2 regions of the Streptomyces macrosporus genome follow, and region 1 is predicted to be linked to the other one. Evidence: predicted binding sites of a transcription regulator. Region 1 holds the regulator's gene; the other holds the start of a gene.
What was found. The regulator HspR, encoded in region 1, represses chaperone genes until heat shock. The targets are predictions, from matches to a motif close to TTGAGNNNNNNNNNCTCAA.
Positions count from the first base shown of each region.

Region 2: lon (endopeptidase La) is a predicted target of HspR. The motif match lies at 1,945-1,963, and genes of this name have one in related genera.

Region 1 covers NZ_BAAASZ010000034.1:677-4,076, reverse strand. The annotation lists gene ABD335_RS24200 (pyridoxamine 5'-phosphate oxidase family protein) at 52-474, shown strand; gene ABD335_RS24195 (trypsin-like serine peptidase) at 606-1,445, opposite strand; gene ABD335_RS24190 (heat shock protein transcriptional repressor HspR) at 1,597-2,073, opposite strand; gene dnaJ (molecular chaperone DnaJ) at 2,080-3,249, opposite strand; gene grpE (nucleotide exchange factor GrpE) at 3,283-3,400, opposite strand, start outside.
Region 2 covers NZ_BAAASZ010000051.1:197,636-201,035, reverse strand. The annotation lists gene ABD335_RS28530 (HAMP domain-containing sensor histidine kinase) at 1-291, opposite strand, end outside; gene ABD335_RS28525 (response regulator transcription factor) at 288-1,055, opposite strand; gene ABD335_RS28520 (spermidine synthase family protein) at 1,119-1,814, opposite strand; gene lon (endopeptidase La) at 1,986-3,400, shown strand, end outside.

The DNA of each region.
Region 1 (3,400 bases):
TATTCCACTCAAGGCGCGGGTGGGAGGGGAAAACGGGATAGTTTCCGGATCATGGCCACCGAATCACGGCGGGACCCCCGACACCCGGAGGACGCCTACCTCGCCTTCTGGCGCGAACGCCACCTGTGCACCCTGACCACCCTGCGGCCCGACGGGACGCCCCACGTGGTCCCGGTCGGCGTCACCTACGACCCCGAGGCGGGCCTGGCCCGGGTCATCACCCGGCGCGGCAGCGCCAAGGTCGCCAACGTCCTGGCCGCGTCCGAGCGCCCGGAGGGCGCCCGGGTCGCCGTCTGTCAGGTGGACCGGGGACGCTGGGCCACCCTGGAGGGCACCGCGACCGTGCGCACCGACCCCGACGCGATCGCCGACGCGGTCGCCCGGTACGCCGAGCGCTACCAGCGCACCCCGCGCCCCAACCCGGAGCGGGTGCTGATCGAGATCGCCGTGGACCGGGCGATGGGCACCGTCTGACCCGTACGGCGGGCTCCGCCCCGACACACCACCGCACACGCCCCCGACACACCACCGCACCGCCGGCGTTCGACACCGGCGGTGCGGCTGCGCGAGCGGCCCGACGGGCGCGCGGGCCCGGGGGCGGGGCCTCAGCGGACGGCGGTCCCGCCCGCGGCCTGGAGCAGCTTCCGCGCCTCCTCGGGGAGGGGACGGCCGAGCACCCGGCCCCGGTCGTCACCGACGGACATCACGGCCACGATCGTCCCGGACTGGCTCTTCGCGTCGTAGTCCTGGAGCCACGGACCGCCGCTGGACCCCTGGGTGAGGTCGCAGGACTCCAGCAGCAGCCCGCCCACGTTGGGCTTCTGGGTGTCCCGGTCGGTCAGCAGGGTGGGCGTGCCCGCGCAGTGGCCGAGCGCCTCGCCGTCGTACGGCGCCGCGGCCGGGTAGCCGAGGGCGACGGTCCGCTTGGCGGGGTCGACGGGCTCGAAGTCGATCCGGTTGCCCCCCACCTGCTCCTCGATCGTCCGGCCGTTCTTCTCCTCGACGGTCAGGAACGCGTAGTCGTACGGCAGGGCCTCGGGGAGACGACCGCGCTTCCAGGCGGACTCGACGTGCGCGGACGTCACCCGCCAGCCGACCCGCGCGACGTTCGCGGTGCCGTGGTGGTCGTATCCGGGGACGAACCAGGCTTCTTCCCAGCGGGGCTCGCCGGGGTTGTGGACACAGTGCGCGGCGGTGACGACGACGCTTCCGTTGGGGGCGTCCACGACGGCTCCGGAGCAGGTGAGCAGCTGCCCGTCCGCGTAGGTCCCCACGAGCTTTCCGACGGTCCTGACGGTGCCGTGGGGCCAGGGCGCCTGCACCGTGCCGGCCGTGCGCTCCGCCGTGGGGGCGGGCGCGGGCGGGGTGAGGGGCGCGGCTCCCAGGAGCGCGGCGGAGGTGGCGACGGTGACGACTGCGGCGATGACGGCGCGTATCTTGTCCATGCCTTCACGCTGCGCCCCGATTGGGCCATATGGCCATCCGCACACCGCCGGTCGGGTGACCGGGAGGCGGCCGTCCGGGCGATTCGGACGGCCGCCGCCGGACGACCCGACCCGGACGGGCCGGCGGTCGTGCCGCTCCGACGGCCTCCGGTCAGTCCACGGCCCGCTGGGGGCGCCAGACCACCAGCGCGCTGGACTGCTGCACGTCCTGGTAGGGGACCAGGTCGCGGCGGTAGGACGCGTGCACCTGCGCCTCGCGCTGGCGCATGGCCAGTGCCGCGCCCTCCAGGGCCTGCTGGAGCTCGGCCACCTGGGCCTGGAGGGCGGCGACCTGGTTCTCCAGTTCGATGATGCGCTTGATGCCCGCGAGGTTGATGCCCTCGTCCTGCGACAGCCGCTGCACCTGCCGCAGCAGCTGGATGTCGCGGGCCGAGTAGCGCCGACCGCGCCCGGCGGTGCGGTCGGGGGAGACGAGCCCGAGACGGTCGTACTGGCGCAGCGTCTGCGGGTGGAGCCCGGAGAGCTGGGCCGCGACCGAGATGACGTAGACCGGCGAGTCGTCCGTCAGCTCGTAAGGGTTGTTGCGTGCCCGTCCCTGACCCTGTCGTCCGCGGCCGTGCCCGTCCATCTTTCGTCAGTCTCCCTTCGCGGCCTTGAACAGCGCCGCCCGCGGGTCCTCGCCCGCGGTCGCGTCACGGTAGGACTCCAGCAGGTCCCGTGCCTTGTCGCTCAGGTCCTTCGGAACCGTCACTTCTATGGTGACCAACAGGTCGCCCCGAGTTCCATCCTTGCGCACCGCTCCCTTGCCGCGGGCGCGCATGGTCCGGCCGCTCGGCGTACCGGGCGGCAGCCGCAGGGTGACCGGCGGGCCGCCCAGGGTGGGCACCTTGATCTCGCCGCCGAGCGCCGCCTCCGGGAAGGTGACGGGCACGGTGACCGTCAGGTTGTCGCCCTTGCGGCCGAACACCGGGTGCGGTTCGACGTGCACCACGACGTAGAGGTCTCCGTTCGGTCCGCCGCGCTCGCCCGGCGCTCCCTTGCCCCGCAGCCTGATCCGCTGGCCGTCCGAGACCCCGGCGGGGATGCGGACCTGCATCGTGCGCGAGCTGGTCGCCCGGCCGCTGCCCTTGCAGACCTCGCACGGGTTCTCGGCGATCAGCCCGCGGCCCTTGCAGTCCATGCACGGGTCGGTGAGCGAGAAGCCGCCCCCGCCGCCGCGGCTGACCTGCCCGGTGCCGACGCAGGTCGGGCACACCCGGGGGGTGCCGTTCCTGTCGCCGGTGCCCGAACAGGCCTTGCACGCCGCGGAGCTGGACATCCGCAACGGCACCGTGGCCCCGTCCACCGCCTCGGTGAAGCTGAGCGTCACCTCGGACTCGATGTCCTGGCCGCGGCGCGGCTGCGTGCGCGTTCCGGCGCCGCCCCGCCCGAACAGACCGCCGAAGACGTCCCCCAGGCCGCCGCCGAAGCCGCCGGCCCCGGCGCCGCCCGGGGCGCCCCCGAAGAGGTCGCCCAGGTCGAAGTTGAAGCCGCCGGCCGCTCCCGGGCCGGTGCGGAACCCACCGGCGCCGAAGAGCGCGCGTGCCTCGTCGTACTCCTTGCGACGCTTGGGGTCGCCCAGGACGTCGTGCGCCTCGGAGATCTCCTTGAAGCGCTCCTCCGCCTGGCGGTCGCCCTTGTTGGCGTCCGGGTGGTACTCGCGGGCGAGCTTCCGGTACGCCTTCTTGATCTCCGCCTCGGTGGCGTCCTTCGGGACGCCGAGGACCTTGTAGTAGTCCTTCTCCACGAAGTCCTTGGTACTCATCCCCGGCGTCCCTCCTCTCGGTCTCTCCTCGCGTCAGCCCTGCTCGGGGCCACCGCTCTCCTCATCAGGTGCCGCTTCCGCCTGCTGTGACTCGACCGGCGCCGCCGACGACTGGGACGACGGCTGTGCGCCCGGCTGCGGCTCGGCGACG
Region 2 (3,400 bases), on a different contig from region 1:
GCCGCGGGCCATCGACCGGGCCGCGTCCGTCATCTCGTCCAACGGCTCGGCCAGGCCGTGCGCCACGAACTGGGTGACCACCAGCGAGGCGATCACCGCGAGCAGGGCGATCACCCGCAGCTCGATCGCCGAGTAGAACGCGACGATGGTCAGCACCGTGGTGATCGCCACGGTGACGATCACCAGCGCGCCCAGCGCGGCCTTGACCGAGCGTCTCGGGTCCACGGGCCGCAGACCCTCCCAGAGCCTCCCCCACAGGGACCGCCGGCGGCTCACGCCCGGCTCGCTCAGGCCCAGTCGGAGGCCGGTGCGGGGGCCTCCAGCGCGTAACCGACGCCGTGGACGGTGCGTATCCGCTCCGCGCCTATCTTCCGGCGCAGCGCCTTGATGTGGCTGTCGACCGTGCGCGTCCCCGAGGCGTCCGCCCAGTCCCACACCTCGGCCAGGAGCTGCTCGCGCGAGAGCACCGCGCGCGGCGAGTTGGCCAGGCAGACCAGCAGGTCGAACTCGGTCGGGGTGAGGTGGACGTCCTTGCCGGAGACCCGCACCCGGCGCTGCGCGTGGTCGATCTCCAGCTCGCCCAGCCGCAGCGTGCCCGAGCGGGGCGAGGTCGCGGCGATCGTGGCCCGCTCCACGCGGCGCAGCAGCACGTGGACGCGCGCGACCAGCTCCCGCATGGAGAAGGGCTTGGTCATGTAGTCGTCCGCGCCGACCCCGAGGCCGACCAGCATGTCGGTCTCGTCGTCCCGGGCGGTGAGCATCAGCACCGGCACCGGCCGCTGGGCCTGCACCCGGCGGCACACCTCCAGGCCGTCGAAGCCCGGCAGCATCACGTCCAGCACCAGCAGGTCGGGCTGCCAGACCTCGGCCGCCTCCACCGCGGCCGGGCCGTCCCCGGCCGTCCTGACCTGGAAGCCCTCGGCGCGCAGCCGTACGGCGACCGCCTCGGTGATCGTCGGGTCGTCCTCCACGACCAGGACCCGGCGCTGGGCGCCCGGGGTGGCCGCCGCGGGGGTACCGCTGCCGTGCGTCTGCGTCGTGCTCCTGTGGTCCATATACGCGCCTCAGCCCTGCTGTTCGGTTTCTGGGAGCAGCGTAAAGGGCGGCCGTGAGGTGCGCTACGCCGGTCGGGTGGCGAGGTGGACCGCGTCCGGGACGCCTCGGGCGACGGGTATCTCTTCGGTGCGCACCCGCACGAAACCGGCATCGCGCAGGGTGTCCTCGAACGCCGGGGACGGCCGCGCGGACCACACGGCGAGCACTCCGCCCGGGGTGAGCCGCCGGGCGCAGGCGGCGAGGCCGGCGGGGGAGTAGAGCGAGCCGTTGTCCTCGGTGACGGTCCAGTCGGGGCCGTTGTCGACGTCCAGGCACAGCGCGTCGTACGGCTCGCCGTCGCCGGCCAGGTGCGCGGCCAGGTCGGCGTGGACGACCTCCACGCGCGGATCGGCCGGCGCCCCGGCGGTGATCGCGTCCAGCGGCCCGTCGCGGTGCCAGTCGACGACCGCCTCCTCCCGCTCCACCACCGTGATCCGCCCCCAGCGCGGCTCGGCCGCCGCCTCGGCCAGGGAGAAGCCGACGCCGAGCCCGCCGATCAGCACGCCGGGCGCGGGACGGGGGCCGTGGGCGTCCAGCTCCCGGAGCGCGGCGCGGACCAGCAGCCGCTCGGAGCGGCCGTCGGAGGTGTCCATCAGGAAGCAGCCGTTGGCGATGATCTGGAACAGTCCCCCGTGCCGCCGCAGCACCACCTCGCCGTGGGGGCCCACACGGCGGTCCAGGACACGGGGTCGCTCCACTGTCTCCCGCGGTGACGACATGCGCCCATCCTGCCGGCGGGCGCCGGGAGGGCGCGACGGAAAAACGGGGAGCGGGCCCGGTCACCGGGCGATCGCTCAGAGCGAACATGTGCCGGGGAACACAGGCGCCCGGCCGGGCATTGAACAGACATTGAGTCTTCCTAGCTCAATTTGCCTGCCGAGGGAGAGATCATGGCTCTGTCGCCCACAACGCTCACCCTGCCCGTGCTGCCCCTCGACAACGAGGTGGTGCTGCCCGGGATGGTGGTGCCGCTGGACCTGTCGGACTCCGAGGTGCGGGCCGCGGTGGAGGCCGCCCAGTCCGCCGCGGGGAGAGACGGCGAGAGGACGGCGGGGGGCGGGGAACGTCCGCAGAAGACCCCGGAGAAGGGGGAGAAACCCCGGGTGCTGCTGGTGCCGCGGGTGGACGGCACCTACGCGGGCATCGGCGTGCTCGGCCGCGTGGAGCAGGTCGGACGGCTCGCCGACGGCGACCCGGGCGCGTTGATCCGCGGCCTGAGCCGGGTGCGGATCGGCGCCGGCACCACCGGGCCGGGTGCCGCGCTGTGGGTGGAGGGCACCGAGATCGAGGAGGTCCCCTCCGGCCCCGACGGCAAGGCCCCCAGTCCCGGCGCGGTCGCCGAGCTGGTCAAGGAGTACAAGGCCCTGGCCACCACCTGGCTGCGCAAGCGCGGCGCCTGGCAGGTCGTGGACCGCATCCAGCAGATAGACGACGCCGGGCAGCTCGCCGACAACTCCGGCTACAGCCCGTTCCTGGGCGTCGAGCAGCGGGTGCGGCTGCTGGAGACCGTCGACCCGGTCGAGCGGCTGAGGCTCGCCACGGGCTGGCTCCGGGACCACCTCGCCGAGCAGGACGTCGCCGAGGCCATCGCCAAGGACGTCCAGGAAGGCGTGGACAAGCAGCAGCGCGAGTTCCTGCTCCGCCGCCAGCTGGAGGCCGTCCGCAAGGAACTGGCCGAGCTGAACGGCGAGAGCGGTGACGAGAGCGACGACTACCGGGCCCGGGTGGAGGCCGCGAACCTCCCCGAGAAGGTCCGCGAGGCCGCGCTCAAGGAGGTCGACCGGCTGGAGCGCACCTCCGACCAGAGCCCGGAGAGCGGCTGGATCCGCACCTGGCTGGACACCGTCCTGGAGATGCCCTGGAACGAGCGGACCGAGGACGCGTACGACATCGCCGGCGCGCGCGCCGTCCTGGACGCCGACCACGCCGGGCTGGACGAGGTCAAGGAGCGCATCGTCGAGTACCTGGCGGTCCGCAAGCGCCGTGCCGCGCGTCGGTCGGACCCGTCCGGCGCGTCCGGCCGGGACGGCGACGCGGGGGAGCGGACCGGCGGACGGCGGGCCGGCGGCGCCGTGCTCGCCCTGGTCGGCCCGCCCGGCGTCGGCAAGACCTCGCTCGGGGAGTCCGTGGCCCGCGCCATGGGGCGGAAGTTCGCCCGGGTGGCGCTCGGCGGCGTCCGCGACGAGGCCGAGATCCGCGGCCACCGGCGCACCTACGTCGGCGCGCTGCCGGGTCGGATCGTACGGGCGGTCAAGGAGGCCGGCTCGATGAACCCGGTCGTCCTCCTCGACGAGATCGACAAGGT